DNA from 2 places in the Stenotrophomonas sp. ZAC14D1_NAIMI4_1 genome. Region 1 is predicted to be linked to the other one. Evidence: predicted binding sites of a transcription regulator. Region 1 holds the regulator's gene; the other holds the start of a gene.
The links. Region 1 encodes FliA, which starts transcription of late flagellar genes. Its sites were predicted from a motif close to TAAAGTTTNNCNNNCNNNGGCCGATAA; they were not measured.
Positions count from the first base shown of each region.

Region 2: C1927_RS18965 (methyl-accepting chemotaxis protein) is a predicted target of FliA. The motif match lies at 2,042-2,068, and genes of this name have one in related genera.

Region 1 is NZ_CP026001.1:2,270,787-2,278,685, reverse strand. It holds gene flhA (flagellar biosynthesis protein FlhA) at 1-701, shown strand, start outside; gene flhF (flagellar biosynthesis protein FlhF) at 847-2,538, shown strand; gene C1927_RS10545 (MinD/ParA family protein) at 2,525-3,412, shown strand; gene C1927_RS10540 (RNA polymerase sigma factor FliA) at 3,409-4,152, shown strand; gene cheY (chemotaxis response regulator CheY) at 4,210-4,602, shown strand; gene C1927_RS10530 (protein phosphatase CheZ) at 4,602-5,207, shown strand; gene C1927_RS10525 (chemotaxis protein CheA) at 5,210-7,045, shown strand; gene C1927_RS10520 (flagellar motor protein) at 7,193-7,899, shown strand, end outside.
Region 2 is NZ_CP026001.1:4,160,847-4,168,745, forward strand. It holds gene C1927_RS18965 (methyl-accepting chemotaxis protein) at 1-2,013, opposite strand, end outside; gene C1927_RS18970 (arylamine N-acetyltransferase) at 2,217-3,053, shown strand; gene C1927_RS18975 (VOC family protein) at 3,151-3,522, opposite strand; gene C1927_RS18980 (response regulator transcription factor) at 3,540-4,178, opposite strand; gene C1927_RS18985 (histidine kinase) at 4,175-5,275, opposite strand; gene C1927_RS18990 (DUF2141 domain-containing protein) at 5,425-5,847, shown strand; gene C1927_RS18995 (carotenoid oxygenase family protein) at 5,873-7,396, shown strand; gene C1927_RS19000 (transporter substrate-binding domain-containing protein) at 7,468-7,899, shown strand, end outside.

The DNA.
Region 1 (7,899 bases):
TCGGCCTGGATGCCACCTGGATCCAGCCGCACCAGCGCGCCCAGGCCGAGACCATGGGCTACACCGTGGTCGACCCGGCCACCGTGGTCGCCACGCACCTGTCCCACCTGATCCGCGAACACGCGCCGGAACTGCTGGGCCACGAGGAAGTGCAGCACCTGCTGGCCAACCTCGGCAAGAGCGCGCCCAAGCTCGTCGAAGATCTGACGCCCAAGGCGCTTCCGCTGTCGGCGGTGGTGCGCGTGCTGCAGAACCTGCTGGTCGAGCGCATTCCGATCCGCCAGCTGCGCAAGATCGCCGAAGCACTGGTCGAGCACGCCCCCATCAGCCAGGACCCGGCCACGCTGACCGCAGCCGTGCGTACCGCGCTGGGCCGCTTCATCGTGCAGGAGATCGCCGGAATGTCGGCGGAGCTGCCGGTGTTCACCCTCAACCCGCAATTGGAACGTGTCTTGCAGGAGTCCACGCAGGGCAACGGCGCCGCGCTGGAACCCGGACTCGCAGAGCGACTGCACCAGAGCCTGGCCGAATGTGTCAGCAAGCAGGAAGCGCGAAACGAGCCGGCAGTAGTGCTGGTACCGGGCCCGGTGCGCGCCGCGCTGGCCCGCCTGGTCCGCCACAGCGTTCCGTCGCTGTCGGTCCTGGCCTACAGCGAGGTGCCGGAAGACAAGCGCCTGAAGCTGGTCGGAACGATCAGCTGACGCCCGCCTTCCAAGCGCCAGAAAACAGACACCACTTTCAAACCGCACCACACGACAGATTCCAAGGGGAACCCGAACCGTGCAGACCACCGACCACCCGCGTTCCTCGACCGCCACTCCGCCGACTTCGTCCCGTGACCACAGCATGAAAATCAAACGATTCGTCGCCGCCGACATGCGCTCGGCCATGAACCTGGTGCGCAAGGAACATGGCCCCGACGCCGTGATCCTGTCCAACCGCCGGATCGAGGAAGGCATCGAGATCGTCGCCGCCGCCCACTACGACGAGAGTGCCGTGCAGCGTGCGCTGGAAGCCTCGCGCCGCGAGATCGCACCGCCGCCGCCGAAGCCGCGCAGCGCCGCCGATGCCGTGATCGCCGCCGTGACCCGCCGCCGCAGCGCGACCCCGGCCGCCGAGCCGGTGGCCGCCACCACCTCGGCGGTCGCCGCCCTGGCCCGCGCCGCCGTCGGTGCCACCGGCCGCACCCTGGACAGCGCCGACGAGATCGTGCCGACCCGTGGCAGCACCGGTTTCGCCTCCACCTTGGCCCGCGCCAGCGTCAACGAATCGGCACTGCCGGAACAGATCTTCGCCCCGTATGCCGACGCCATCGTCGCGCCGCCGGCCAGTACCGCAGCGGTTGCCGCCGCGCCGATCAACCGCGCCCGCTTCCTGATCGATCCGCCGCTGGAAGATGACAGCGCCGCCCTGCTGCCGCCGCCGCTGCCGCTGCCGGCCCCTGCGGTCGCCGCTGACCCGGTGGAAGCGCCGGTGGAGATGGCCCCGGCCGTGGCCACCGCTGCCATCGTGGAAGCCCCGGCCGCCGCCGCGCCTGCCAACGACGCAGCGCCGCTTGCCGAAGCCGCACCGACGCCGGCACCGGCCCCGCAGCTGGCCCCGGTCCCGGCCCTGACCATGGTGGCCGCCGATGACGGCGAGATCCGCCAGCTTCGCCAGGAAGTGGCCGGCATGCGCCAGGTCATCGAGCGTGAGATGAACCGCTTCACCGACGAGCGCCTGCGTGGCAGTGCGGTGCGCGCCACCGCGCTGGACCTGATGGACGAGTACGGCTTCGATGCCGGCCTCGCCCGCGACGTGGCCATACAGATCCCGCTGGAGACCGAGGCCCACCGCGGCCGCGGCCTGATGCTGGGGCTGATCTCGCGCAAGCTGCCGATCGCCCCGGTCGACCCGCTGGAAGAAGGCGGCGTGATCGCCCTGGTCGGCCCGACCGGCGCCGGCAAGACCACCACCATCGCCAAGCTGGCCTCGCGCTTCGCCGAGAAGCACGCCCCGCGCGACGTGGCCCTGGTGACCACCGACACCCTGCGCGTCGGCGCCCGCGAGCAGCTGTACGGCTACGGCCGCCAGCTCGGCATCGCGGTGCACGAAGCCAACAGCGGCACCGACCTGGACCAGCTGCTGGAGCGCCTGCAGGACTACAAGCTGGTGCTGATCGATACCGCCGGCCTGGGCCCGCGTGATCGCGCCCTTGCCGCCCAGCTGCAGTGGCTGCGGGCCGCCCGCCAGGTGCGCACCCTGCTGGTACTGCCGGCCAATACCAGCTTCGGCGACATGGACGAGGTCGTCCGCCGCTTCGGCGCGGCCAACCTGCAGGGCCTGGTGCTGAGCAAGCTGGACGAGACCGGCCGCTTCGGCAACGCCCTGTCGGTGGCCGTCGACCATGCCCTGCCGATCACCTGGGTGACCGATGGCCAGGACGTCCCGGAGGACCTGCACCGGGCCAGTGCAGCCAATCTCGTACTTCGCCTTGAAGATTTGCGCCGAGCGGCCGATATGCCCTGCAACCCGGAGTTGAACCATGCCGTCGCGTGAGTACGCCAAGCTGACCAATACCTTCCCGCTGTCGGCTACCCGCAGCGAGCCGCTCGGCCCTGTCCGCACCATCGCGGTGACCGGCGGCAAGGGCGGCGTGGGCAAGACCAACGTGTCGGCCAACCTGGCCGTGGCGCTGGCCGGCATGGGCAAACGCACCCTGCTGCTGGACGCCGACCTCGGCCTGGCCAACATCGACGTCATCCTCGGCCTGAACCCCAAGTTCACCCTGGCCGACCTGGTGGCCGGCCGCTGCAGCCTGGAAGACGTGATCATCGAGGGCCCCAACGGCGTGCTGGTGGTACCGGCCGCGTCGGGCCGCCGGCACATGGCCGAACTGGCCCCAGCCGAACATGTCGGCCTGGTCAACGTGTTCTCCGAGCTGGAACGCGAGCTGGACATCATGGTGGTGGACACCGCCGCCGGCATCAACGACGGCGTGCTGACCTTCTGCCAGGCCGCGCAGGACACCGTGGTGGTGGTCTGCGATGAGCCGGCCTCGATCACCGACGCCTACGCGCTCATCAAGGTGCTGTCGCGCGAACGTGGCGTGGATCGCATCCAGGTGGTGGCCAACATGGTGCGCGACCCCAACGAAGGCCGCGTGCTGTACGAGAAGCTGACCCGCGTCTGCGAGAAGTTCCTCGCCGATGTCTCGCTGAACTACCTCGGCTGCGTGCCGCAGGATGACTGGCTGCGCCTGTCGGTGCAGCGCCAGCAGCCGGTGGTCAAGGCCTACCCGTCCAGCCCGGCCGCGCTGGCGATCACCGAGATCGCCCGCCGTACCGCCCGCTGGCAGGCGCCGACCGAACCGCGTGGTGGCGTCGAATTCTTCCTCGAACGCATCCTCAAGCAGCGTGGGGTGACCGTATGAAAGGCGCAGCCCAGTACAAGGAAGTCCAGCGCTCGAGCGCGACCGACGTCATCGCCCAGCACTCGGACCTGGTGCGGCGCATCGCCCACCACCTGGCGGCGCGCCTGCCGGCCAGCGTCGAGGTGGACGACCTGATCCAGGCCGGCATGATGGGCCTGATCGAAGCCTCGCGAAGCTACGACGCCGACCAGGGCGCCTCGTTCGAGACCTACGCCTCGATCCGCATCCGTGGCTCGATGATCGACGAGATCCGCCGTGGCGACTGGGTGCCGCGTTCGGTGCACCGCCGTGCCCGCGACGCGGCCGCCACCATCCGCCGGCTGGAACAGAGCAGCGGCCGTGCCGCCAGCGCCACTGAAGTGGCCGCGGCGATGGACATGCCCCTGCCCGAGTACCTGCGCCTGATGGAAGACGCCTCGCGCGGCCAGGTGCTGAGCCTGGAGTCGCGCATCGAGGACCAGGGCGAGCTGGATACGGTCGCCCAGGGTGGCCCGACCCCGCAGCAGGTGCTGGAGCGTGGCGAGTTCGGCCGCGAGCTGGGCAAGGCCATCGGCCACCTGCCCGAGCGCGAACAGCTGGTGCTCTCGCTGTACTACGAGCAGGAGCTGAACCTGAAGGAGATCGGCGCGGTGCTCGGCGTGAGCGAATCGCGGGTCTGCCAGATCCACGGCCAGGCCGTGCTGCGCCTGCGCGGCCGGCTCAAGGTGTTCGAGGCGGTCGACGCCGGCCTCGAACAATGAACATGCGCGAGGCGGCTGCCCCCGGCCGCCCGCAGTGAACAACAAAGGAACTCTGCTTTGAACAAGAACATGCGCATCCTGATCGTCGACGACTTCTCGACCATGCGTCGCATCGTCAAGAACCTGCTGGGCGATCTGGGCTTCACCAACACCGCCGAAGCCGAGGACGGGCATGCCGCGCTGTCGATGCTGCAGAGCCAGCCGTTCGATTTCGTGGTCACCGACTGGAACATGCCGGTGATGACCGGCATCGAGCTGCTGAAGGCGATCCGTGCCGATGCCAAGCTGAAGACCCTGCCGGTGCTGATGGTCACCGCCGAAGCAAAGCGCGAGCAGATCATCGAAGCGGCCCAGAGCGGCGTCAACGGCTACATCATCAAGCCGTTCACCGCGCAGACCCTGGAAGAAAAGCTGGGCAAGATCTTCGAACGCCTGGCGGCGAGCGCCTGATGGACGCACAGGTCGACAGAAGCGCCCTTGCCCTGCGCCTGCAGGAAGCCCTGGATGCATTGGAATCCGGTGACGAGGCCGCCTGGCGCCAGCGCATCGACAGCCTGGTGGCCGCGCGCACCCAGCCGATGATGAGCGGTCTTTCGCGGCTGGCCCGCGAACTCGGCCAGGCCCTGGGCGAGCTGCCGACCGTGCCCGACGAGGCCGGCGAGCTGGATGATGCCTGCGCACGCCTGGACCACGTCGTGGCGATGACCGAACAGGCCACCCACCGCACCCTGGACCTGGCCGAAGAATGCCGCGCCCTGACCGAACAGCTGCGTGCCGATGGCCTGCAGCCGGGCCAGGACGCGCAGCTGGAACGCATCCGCCACAACCTGACCGAGATCGCCCTGACCCAGAGCTACCAGGACCTGACCGGGCAGATCATCCGTCGCGTGGTCGGCATCGTCCGCCGCGTGCACGAAGGCTTTGGCGCGCTCGGCCTGCCGCCGGAACAGCATCGCACCGACCCTGAACTGGCCGGGCCGGCACTGAAGGGACTGGACCGCCACGCGGTCTCGCAGAACGACGCCGACGACCTGCTGTCGGACCTGGGGCTGTAAGCATGAGCGCTGTTGCCGACGACATCACTGCCGATTTCATCATCGAGGCGCAGGAAATCCTGGATCGCCTGGGCGAACAGCTGGTGTCGCTGGAACAGGCACCCCAGGACAACGACCAGCTCAATGCGGTCTTCCGCGGCTACCACACGCTGAAGGGCGGCGCCGGCTTCCTCGGCATCACCGCCATGGTCGAGCTGTGCCATGCCGCCGAAGAAGCGCTGGGCGCGGCGCGTGCCGGCCAGGCCGTGCTGCAGGCCCATCACTTCGATGCCGCCCAGCAGTCGCTGGATTACCTGCAGTCGATGCTCGATGCGGTGTCCGCCGGCACTGAACCCGGCTACGCCCCGCCGGAACTGATCGCCCAGTTCGACGTGCATGGCGGAGCGAGCCCCGCATCGAGCGCCGCCGCAGCCGCCACCCCGGCCGCTGCCGGCAGCGACCTGATCACCGACGATGAGTTCGAGGCCCTGCTCGACCAGCTGCATGGCAGCAGCGCACCGACTGCCGTCGCGCCGCCGAAGAAGGCCGATGATGGCCTGATCAGCGAAGACGAGTTCGAAGCCCTGCTCGACCAGCTGCATGGTGGCGCCGTCCCGGGCGCCAAGCCCGTGGCCGCCGCACCGGTGGCCGCCGCACCGGCCCCGGCACCCGCCCCGCGCGCGGCCGCCAAGCCGGCCGCGAACAAGCCGGTGGCCGAAGCCGAACACACCGTGCGCGTGGACACCAAGCGCCTGGATGCGATCGTCAACCTGATCGGCGAACTGGTGCTGTCACGGAACCGGCTGAAGACCCTGCGCACCCGCCTGCGCGACGAAGAGCTGGATCGGGCGGTGTCGACGCTGGACATCGCCACCGCCCGCCTGCAGTCGGCGGTCATGCGCACCCGCATGCAGCCGGTGGGCAAGGTGTTCTCGCGCTTCCCGAAGGTGGCCCGCGACGTCGCCCGTTCGCTGCAGAAGGAAGTGGACCTGGAGCTGATCGGCGCCGAGACCGAACTGGACCGCAACCTGGTCGAAGCGCTGGCCGACCCGCTGGTGCACCTGGTGCGCAACGCCATCGACCACGGCGTGGAAATGCCCGACCTGCGCGAAGCCCAGGGCAAGCCGCGGATGGGCCATGTGCGCCTGTCGGCGCAGCAGGAAGGCGACTACGTCAGCATCGAAGTGCAGGACGACGGCGCCGGCATCGATCCGGAAAAGCTGCGCGCCAAGGCACGCGAGAAGGGCCTGATCGATCCGGAAGCCGCCGCCCGCCTGAGCAGCGAGGAGTGCCTGCACCTGGTGTTCCTGCCCGGCTTCTCGACCAAGCAGCAGGTCACCGATATTTCCGGCCGCGGCGTGGGCATGGACGTGGTGCAGTCTCGTATCCGCGAACTGAGCGGCCAGATCCAGATCCAGTCGGAACTAGGCCGTGGCAGCCGCTTCCTGATCCGCGTGCCACTCACCCTGGCCATCCTGCCGACGCTGCTGGTGCAGGCCGGCGAAGACATCTATGCGCTGCCGCTGGCGCGCGTGATGGAGGTGCTGCACGCCCCACGCACCTCGCTGGGCTGGTTCGATGGCCGCGCCGTGCTGGACCGCCGCTCGCACACTCTGCCGCTGGTCGATCTGCGCCAGTGGCTGGATGTGACGCCTGCAGCGTCCCCCCTGCTGACCATCGTGGTGCTGCAGGCCGGTGAAGCGCGCTTCGGCCTGGTGGTGGACCAGGTGCGCGGCCGCGAGGAAGTGGTCATCAAGCCGCTGCCCAAGGCGCTGCGCGGCCTGCGCGGCTACGCCGGTGCAACCTTGATCGGCGATGGTCGCATGGCCCTGATCCTGGACGTGGACGGCCTGCGCTGAACCCCCGCCGGGCATGGCCCGGCGCTACCCGAGATGGCCCTGCGCGGTAGCGCCGGGCCATGCCCGGCGACCCGAAAACTGTGACTACCGTCTGTACACGATCTACCGGTGTCTCAAGTCCCATTCACACAAGCCGATACCGGACCCATGGATAGACTCAGCCTCATTGGACTCTTTCTCGCCCTGGCCTCGCTGGTCGGCGGCAGCATCCTGAAGGGCGCCGGCCTGGCTTCGCTGTGGTCGCCTGCCGCCTTCGTGATCGTCATCGTCGGCACCGTGGCATCGATCCTGCTGCACACCGCCCCGGCGGTGTTCAAGCACGCCTTCAAGATCGTGCGCTGGGTCGTGCGCCCGCCGCACAGCGACCGTCACGAACTGATCAAGCAGATCGTCGAGTGGAGCAACATCGCCCGCCGCCAGGGCCTGCTGGGCCTGGAGTCGCAGGTGGAAGCGCAGCGCGACCCGTTCCTGCGCAAGGGCCTGCAGCTGCTGGTCGACGGCGTGGAGCCCGAATCGATCCGGCACATGCTGGAAATCGAACTGAGCAGCCAGGAACACCAGGACCAGGCCGGCGCCAAGGTCTTCGAGGCCATGGGCATCTACGCCCCCACCCTGGGCATCATCGGTGCCGTGCTGGGCCTGATCGCGGTGATGAAGAACCTGGCCGACCCCAGCAAGCTGGGCCACGGCATCGCCGCCGCGTTCACCGCCACCATCTACGGCATCGCCTCGGCCAACCTGCTGTTCCTGCCCATCGCGGCCAAGCTGAAGGGCGTGATCGCGCACAACACCCGCGACCGCGAAATGGTCATCGAAGGCCTGATCTCGATCGCCCAGGGCGAAAACCCGCGCAA
Region 2 (7,899 bases), 1.9 Mb from region 1:
GCCGTGCATGGTGGCCACCACCTGGCCCACGGCCTGGCCGCCTCGTGCGGCCACCGCCGCCGCGCCCTGCACCAGCGCATCGGCACGGCCGGCGGCGTCGGCGTTGCGGCCGACGGTGTCGGTCAGCTCGTGCATCGACGCAGCCGTTTCTTCCAGGTTGGCCGCCTGCTGCTCGGTGCGCTGCGAGAGATCATGGTGGCCGGCGACGATCTCGCCCACGCCCACGTCCAGCCGCGAGGTGGCCTGCTGGATGCGGGTGACGATGCGGCCGAGCTGGCCGACGGTGGCATTGGCATCGTCGCGCATGCGCGCGAACACGCCCTGCAGGTCGCCTTCCATGCGCACGCTCAGGTCACCCCGGGCCAGTGCTGCCAGCAGCGCCTGCAGGTCGCCCAGGTTGGTTTCGAATGTGGCCAGCAGGTGGTTGATGCTGGTGGACAGCGTGCGCACGAAGCCCTGCTTGCCCTCCAGGGCGATGCGGCCGTGCAGTTCGCCGTGTGCGGCGGCGTCGACCAGTGCGGCCACTTCGGTTTCCAGCAGGGTTTCCAGCGCGCGGCTGCGCCATTCCACCGCCACGCCGAGGAAGTGATCCTCGTCGATGATGGCGTTGGCGATGAGCTGGTAGCGCACGCCGAGATGATTGATCTCGCGCTCCTCGCGTCGGCGTACGCCCGCCAGGCTGGTCATCGCCGGGTGCAGGCGCACGGCATCGCTGCCAACCAGCGCGTCGGCCTGCATGCCCAGCTGTTGCAGCAGCGCGGGATTGGCGTAGGCCACCTGCCCTTCCGCGTCGATCACCATCAACCCGGTCTGTGCGCTGTCCAGTGCCTGGCGCACGCGGGTATTGCCACGGGCGACCGCGCGTTCCTCCTCGATGCGCGCGCGCAGGCGCTGCTGCATGTCGATCAGGCGCTGCGCCAACTGGCCGATCTCATCGTTGGCGTTGTGCACGCGCAGGGTGGTGTCCAGGCGATCGTCGGCGATGTCACTGGCAAAGCGCAGGGTGTCCTGGATCGGGCGCCGCACGGCGCGCAGCACCAGCACCAGGCTGGTGATCAGCACGCCGGCCACCAGGGCCAGCGTCGCGGCGAACAGCACGCTCAGGGTGCGTGCACCGGCCTGCTGGCGTGCCTGCGCCTGGGCCAGCGCCTGCACCTGTGCCTTCTGGAACGCGGCCAGTGCCGGCGCCACGCCGGCCGCAGCATCGACCAGCGACTGTGCTTCCACATCCAGGCCGACGCGGGCGGCGGTGTAGCCCAGCAGCGCCGTCTGGTAGGCATCCATGTCGGCACGCAGGCTTTCCTGCGCCTCGGCCGGCAACCCGGCCAGGGCCAGGTCGAAAGGCAGCTTCTCCTCGCTGGCCCGGTCGGCGTGGGTGGAGTCGCCATCGAGCAGCAGCAGGGCCTCCTGCCGGCGCATCTTCTGCACGTGCAGTTCCAGTGCCGGACGCTGCAGCGCAGCCACGTTCGCCTGCAGCGCATCGGCAGCCTGCTGCAGCTGTGCGGCCAGGCCGGCGTCGCCGCGGCCCATTTCATCCACGCGCTCGAACAGGGCGGCGATGCCCTGCGAGAACCCGTCGACCGCCTCGGCCAGGGACTGCAGCGCCTTGCGACGGGCCGCATCCATCGGCATCGCGCGCAGCGCCTGCAGGTCGTCCTTCAGTTCCTGCTGGGTGGCCAGCAGCTGGCTGCGGTCGGCATCGTCGAAACTGCGCGCATACTGGGTCTGCAGGCGCCGCGCTTCGGCCACGCGGGTGGCCAGCGCCGCCGCCAGATCGCTGCCACGCTGGTAGCTGGCCTGGGTGCGGGCGGCCTGCCCGCTTGCGTGGCCGGTCCAGGCGTAGGCGCCGGCAATGGCGACCAGGCCCAGGCCGCAGACCCACAGGGTGGCCTTCAGTTTGTCGGCCACGCTGAGCCGGTGCGGCTGCAGCCAGCGCAACAGGGCAGGAAACGCCGAGCGCAGCCCAACCAGGCGGGTGCGCAGGGACCGAAGGCGAACAACCGCGGTCGACATGACAGACTCCAGGCGAAAGGACGCACCTGTATCGGCCCGGATCAGAAAGACTTTAGGATTGTTTTCCGCATCGGGCCGCCGAGCCGGCGGTCGCGGTCTTTGTACCGGCCGCAGGCGACGGGGCGATGACATCGGCGCCCGCCCTTGACCTCAACCCCGGTTGCGGTTGCACAGTAGGTGCCCCTGCCCCGCCTGGTGCCGTCATGACCGCGCTCGACATCCCCCGTTACCTGCAGCGCTTGCAGTTGCAGGCCGCGCCGCCGGCCACCCTGGCCGGGCTGACCCTGCTGCAGCAGCGCCACAACGCCCATGTGCCGTTCGAGACCCTGACCTGCCTGCTGCGCGACCCCGTGCCGATCGACCTGGACCGCGTGCAACGCAAGCTGCTGGAGGCGCAGCGCGGGGGCTACTGCTTCGAGCTCAATGGCGCCTTCCTCGCGCTGCTGCAGTCGCTGGGCTTCGACGCCCATGCGTTGAGTGCGCGCGTGCTGCTGTCGGCCGGCGAAGGTGAACTGACGCCGCGCACGCACCTGTTGATCCGGGTGCGGCTGGATGGCGAGGACTGGCTGGTGGATACCGGCTTCGGCAGCCTGACCCCGACCGTACCGCTGCGCCTGCACGCGCCCTCGGCGCAGGACACGCCGCACGAGCGCTACCGGCTGCAGCGGCTGGACGATGGCGATTTCCTGCTGGCAGCCAGCAGCGGCGAGGACTGGCGTCCGCTGTACCGCTTCGACCTTACGTCGCCCGCGGCGGCCGACAACGAGGTGGGCAACTGGTATGTGTGCACACACCCGCAGTCGAGTTTCCCCGGGGAACTGCGTGCGTCGCTGACCTGGCCGGAAGGACGCCGCACGGTTGGCAGCGGCCAGTACACCGAGTACCGCCCGGGAAAGGCGCCGGAGAAGCGCGCACTGCGCGACGTGGCCGACGTACGGCAGGTGCTGCAGGAAGGGTTTGGCATAAGGCTGCCGGAGGATGCGCGGCTGGACCCGGCCATTGCCGGGTGGCTGCAGCGGTGGCAGGCGACGGCCGTGTAGAGTCGAGCTTGCTCGACTGGGTGCGCGAAGCAGTCGAGCAAGCTCGACTCTACGGGCCAACGGCAGCCGAGCATGGGCTCGGCTCTACAGAGTGGTGTCAGGTCGCTATCGGGGCCTGTACGGCGATGCGGTTGCCTTCGCTGTCGGCGATCTCCGCCACGCGCCAGCCGCCGGCCTCGGCAGGGCCGAAACGCAGCGCGGCACCGGCCTGCAGCGCGCGGGCCAGGCTGGCGTCCAGATCATCGACACCGATGTAGATGCGCGCGCCCTGCTCGGACGGGCGATAGTCCGCGCCGTGCACCAGGGCCATGCTGGCGCCGCCGGCGTCATCCTCGAACGGCAGGTAGGCCATCGTGCAGTCGTGCACATGCACCGGAGCGTCGATCACCACCTGCAGCCACTGCTGGTAGAACGCGATGGCGCGGGCGAGGTCGGCCACCGCAATCTCGACATGCATGACAGGGTTCATCGCTGCACCACTCCGCTTCAGATGATGCGCAGGGTAATCGCCTTCAGCACCGCGCGGGTACGGTCGCGCGTGCCGAGCTTGTCGAGGATGGTGGACACGTAGTTCTTCACCGTGCCTTCGGCCAGGAACAGGCTGCGCGCGATTTCCTTGTTGCTGTAGCCGCCGGCCAGCAGGCGCAGGATGGCCACTTCGCGTTCGCCGAAGGTATCGCTGGGCGGTGCTTCGTCGTGGAAACGGTAGCGCGAGCGCACCGGTTCGGTGCTGACCGGCAGCAGCAGGGTTTCGCCGGCGGCCACCCGCTCGATCGCCTCGCGCAGGTCGGCCGGCGCCGCATCCTTCAACAGGAACCCCTGTGCACCGGCTTCGCTGGCGCGCAGCAGCAGGTCGCTTTCATCGAAGGTGGTCAGCAGCAGGCAGGGTGTGGCATCGCCGCGGGCGCGCAGCTGGCGCAGCGCCCCGATGCCATCCAGGCCGGGCATGCGGATATCGCTGAGCACCACGTCCACCGGCTGGGTGGCCAGTGCATCCAGCAGCGCCTGGCCATCCTCGGCTTCCAGCACCACCTGTACGCCCAGCCCCTGCAGCAGCGCGCGCAGCCCGGCACGGACCAAGGCCTGGTCATCGGCCAGGGCGACGCGGATCGGTGCGCCGCTCATGCCGGCAACCGCGCGATCAGGTGCATGCCACCCTGCTCGGTACGGGCCAGCTCCAGCTGGCCGTGCACGTCGGCCAGGCGCTCGCGCATGCCGGAAATGCCATTGCCTTCGCGGATGCGCTCGGCGCGCTGTCCGTCATCGCGGATATCGATACGCAACCTGGATTCCTCTTCCGTCATTGTCAGCCACACGTTATCGGCTTCGCCATGCCGTGCGGCATTGGTCAGGGCTTCCTGCACCAGGCGCAGCACGGTCTCGGCCGTGCGCGGGTCGGTCACCCGCACGCCATCGGCGATCTGCAGCTGCAGGCGCGGGCGCGGAAACGGCGCGGCCAATGCATGCAGGGCGGTATCCAGGTCCAGGCCACGGTCATCGCGCATGGACTGCACGACCTGGCGGATGTCGGACAGCAGTTCGCCGGACAGCTGTTCGGCGGTCTGCAGGCCCTCGCGCCCGGCCAGTACCGGATCGGCGGCCAGCGCCCGCAGGTTGAGGCGCATGGCCGTGAGCTTGTGCCCCGCCACGTCGTGCAGCTCGCGCGCCAGGCGCAGCCGCTCGGCATCGCGGGCGCTGTCGGCCAGCAGGGCACGGGTGGCCAGCAGATCGGCGTTGACCCGCGCCAGCTCGTCGCGGGCCAGCGCCGTGCTGCGTGCGTAGTGCGCGGTCAGCGCGGCGAAGGCCTGGAACCCACCGTACAGCAGCACCACCAGCAGCGGCTGGGTGAAACCGCTGTGGCGCAGCACGGCGTACTCGGCCAGGTTGGCCAGCAGCGCAACCACCAGCACGAAGCGCGGCGGCCAATGCTCGGCCAGCTGTGCGACCAGCACCACCAGCAGCACCGGTGCAGTACCGGTGCGTGGCTGCAGGGCGATGAGGGCGACGGCCAGCAGCGCCTGCAGCACGGCGGCAACCGCACGCACACGGGTGGGCAACCGCGCCCAGCCGTGCGCCACGAACAACAGCAGGAACACACCGAGCAGCAGCAGGCTCGCCCCGGCATCGCTGCGTTGCACGCCGAACGACAGGCCGACCACCAGCACGGTGACCGCGCCGGCGAGGCTGAGGGGACGCAGCAGATGGCGGAGCAGGCTGGGCATGGCCGCATGCTGACCGGCGCGGGCACCCGACGGCAATGGGTCCGGCGCAGAAAGTGACTTCTGGCACGTCGGATCGATGACCACTGGCCCTGAACCCGGGCCAGGCCGCGGCGCAGACTGGCCCCACACCTCCAGACGGAACTGCCGCCATGATCCGCACCGCCCTGACCTGCTCCCTGCTTGCTGGCCTGCTGCTGGCCGGCACCGCTCACGCCGCCGAGCTGACCGTGAACGTGCACGATGTCCGCGCCCAGACCGGTACCCTGCGTGCCGCCCTGGTGTCCTCCGACGAGGCCTGGAACGGCAAGGCCGCACCGGTGCAGGCACAGCAGGCACACCCGCAGGGCGACAGCCTGCACTTCACCTTCAAGGATCTGCCGGCCGGCAGCTACGCCGTGCTGCTGACCCACGACGAGAATGACAACGGCAAGCTCGACACCAACCTGGTGGGCATGCCGATCGAAGGCTACGGCTTCAGCAACAATCCGCAGGTGATGCGCAAGCCGACTTTCGAGGAAGCCCGCTTCACGCTGCCCGCCGCCGGCACCGCCATCGACATCACCCTGCGCTGATTCCCCACCTGCACCGAGGCCCGCCATGGATCGCCGCCGCTTCCTCCGCACCCTGATCAGCAGCACCGCAGGCCTGGCCCTGGGCGCCACCGCCCTGCGCAGCGCCCCGGCCTTCGCCAACGACCCGGCGCAGTTCGCCCAGGGCCTGCAGGAGCATCCGTGGCTGCTGGGCTGGCGCGGGGTGAGCAGCGAGACGCTGGGCCCGGCCACGGTGCAGCTGCAGGGGCGGCTGCCCGCCGGCCTGGCCGGCACCCTGTACCGCAACGGCCCGGCCTGGAGCGAGCGCGGCACCCTGCGCTACGACCACTGGTTCGACGGCGACGGCATGGTCCACGGCTGGCATTTCAACGGCGACGGCAGCCTGACCCACCGCGCGCGCATGGTGGCCACGCCCAAGTTCACCCGTGAACAGAAGGCCGGGCGCTTCCTCTACCCCGCCGCCGGCACCAGCGTCCCCAACGCGCAGGCGGTGCGCAACAACGACGATGCCAACGTGGCCAACACCTCGGTGATGGCGCTCAATGGCCGTGTGTTCGCCCTGTGCGAATCCGGCTCGGCGTTCGAGGTCCACCCCGATTCGCTGGAAACCATCGGCCCGGTGACCTGGCGCCCCGACCTGGCGGCCCTGCCGTTCTCGGCGCACCCGCTGGTGGACCGCGACGGCAGCGTCTGGAACTTTGGTTCGATCAGCCTGATGGGTGGCGCCGGCCTGCTGGTCTGGCACATCGGCAAGGACGGCCAGCTGCGCAGCGCCGATGTGATCGCGACGCCGGGCCGCGGCTACCTGCATGCCTTCACCATGACCGACACGCACCTGGTGTTCGTGCTGGCACCCTTCGACTTCAAGGAGAGCGGCGGCAGCTTCTTCGAACGCATGCAGTTCGCACCGCAGCGCGCCGCCAACATCGCGGTGGTCGCCAAGGACGCCCCTGACAAGGCGCAATGGTTTGAAGCACCGTTCGCGGCGATCTACCACTTCGGCGACGCGCACCGGAGCAAGGACGGCATCGTGGTGCGCGCCGTGCGCCGCGACAACATGGACGAAGCGCGTTCGCCGATGAAGGAAGCGATGGCCGGCGACGGCGCGCATGCCACGAACGGCCACAGCACCTTGGTGGAACTGCACCTGGACCTGCGCCGCGGCCAGGCGCGTTGGCAGGACACGGGCATCAGCACGGTGGAGTTCCCGCTGTTCGACCCGCGCACGCCCGACAGCCGCGCCGCCCGCCTGTATGCACCGACGGTCGATGGCGCCAGCAATACGCCGTACTTCAATGCGGTCGCGGCGTTCGACGTGGAGCGCGGGCGCCGCCAGGTGTGGCGCTACGGCAGCGACATCATGGCCGAGGAGCATGTGTTCGTGCCCCGCCCCGGCAGCCGCAACCCGGATGATGGCTGGCTGGTCGGCACGTTGCTGGACCCGGTGAACAAGCGCAGCGGCCTTGCCGTGCTCGATGCGCGCCACGTGCAGGACGGTCCGCTGGCGCAGGCGTGGCTGCCCTATGCGGTGCCGCTGGGCTTCCACGGCACGTTTGCCGCACAGGCGTAAGCGCACGCGCACGCGGTCCGCACGCCGCCGCTGGCATGCTGAAGCTCCCCCGCGTCCTGCTGGAGCACCGCATGCCCTTATCCGACCACCGCCACGCGCTGGCACCGCACGGCCACCTGCGGGTGGCGATCAACCTGGGCAATCCGGTGCTGGCCCAGGGCGATGCCCGATCGCCGCGCGGGCCATCTCTGGAACTGGCCACGGCGCTGGCGCAGCGGCTGGGCGTGCAGGCCCGCTTCACCTGCCACGAGGCAGCAGCTTCGGTCGTGGCCGCAGCCGCTGACGACGCCTGGGACCTGGCCTTCCTGGCGGTGGATCCGGCGCGTGCCGACCGTATTGCCTTCAGTGCGCCGTACGTGGAAATCGAAGGCACCTACCTGCTGCGCGAGGCCAGCCCTGCGCGCACGGTGGCCGACCTCGACCGCGAAGGCGTGCGTATCGCGGTCGGCCGCGGTGCGGCCTATGACCTGTACCTGAGCCGCGAACTGCAGCACGCGCAGATC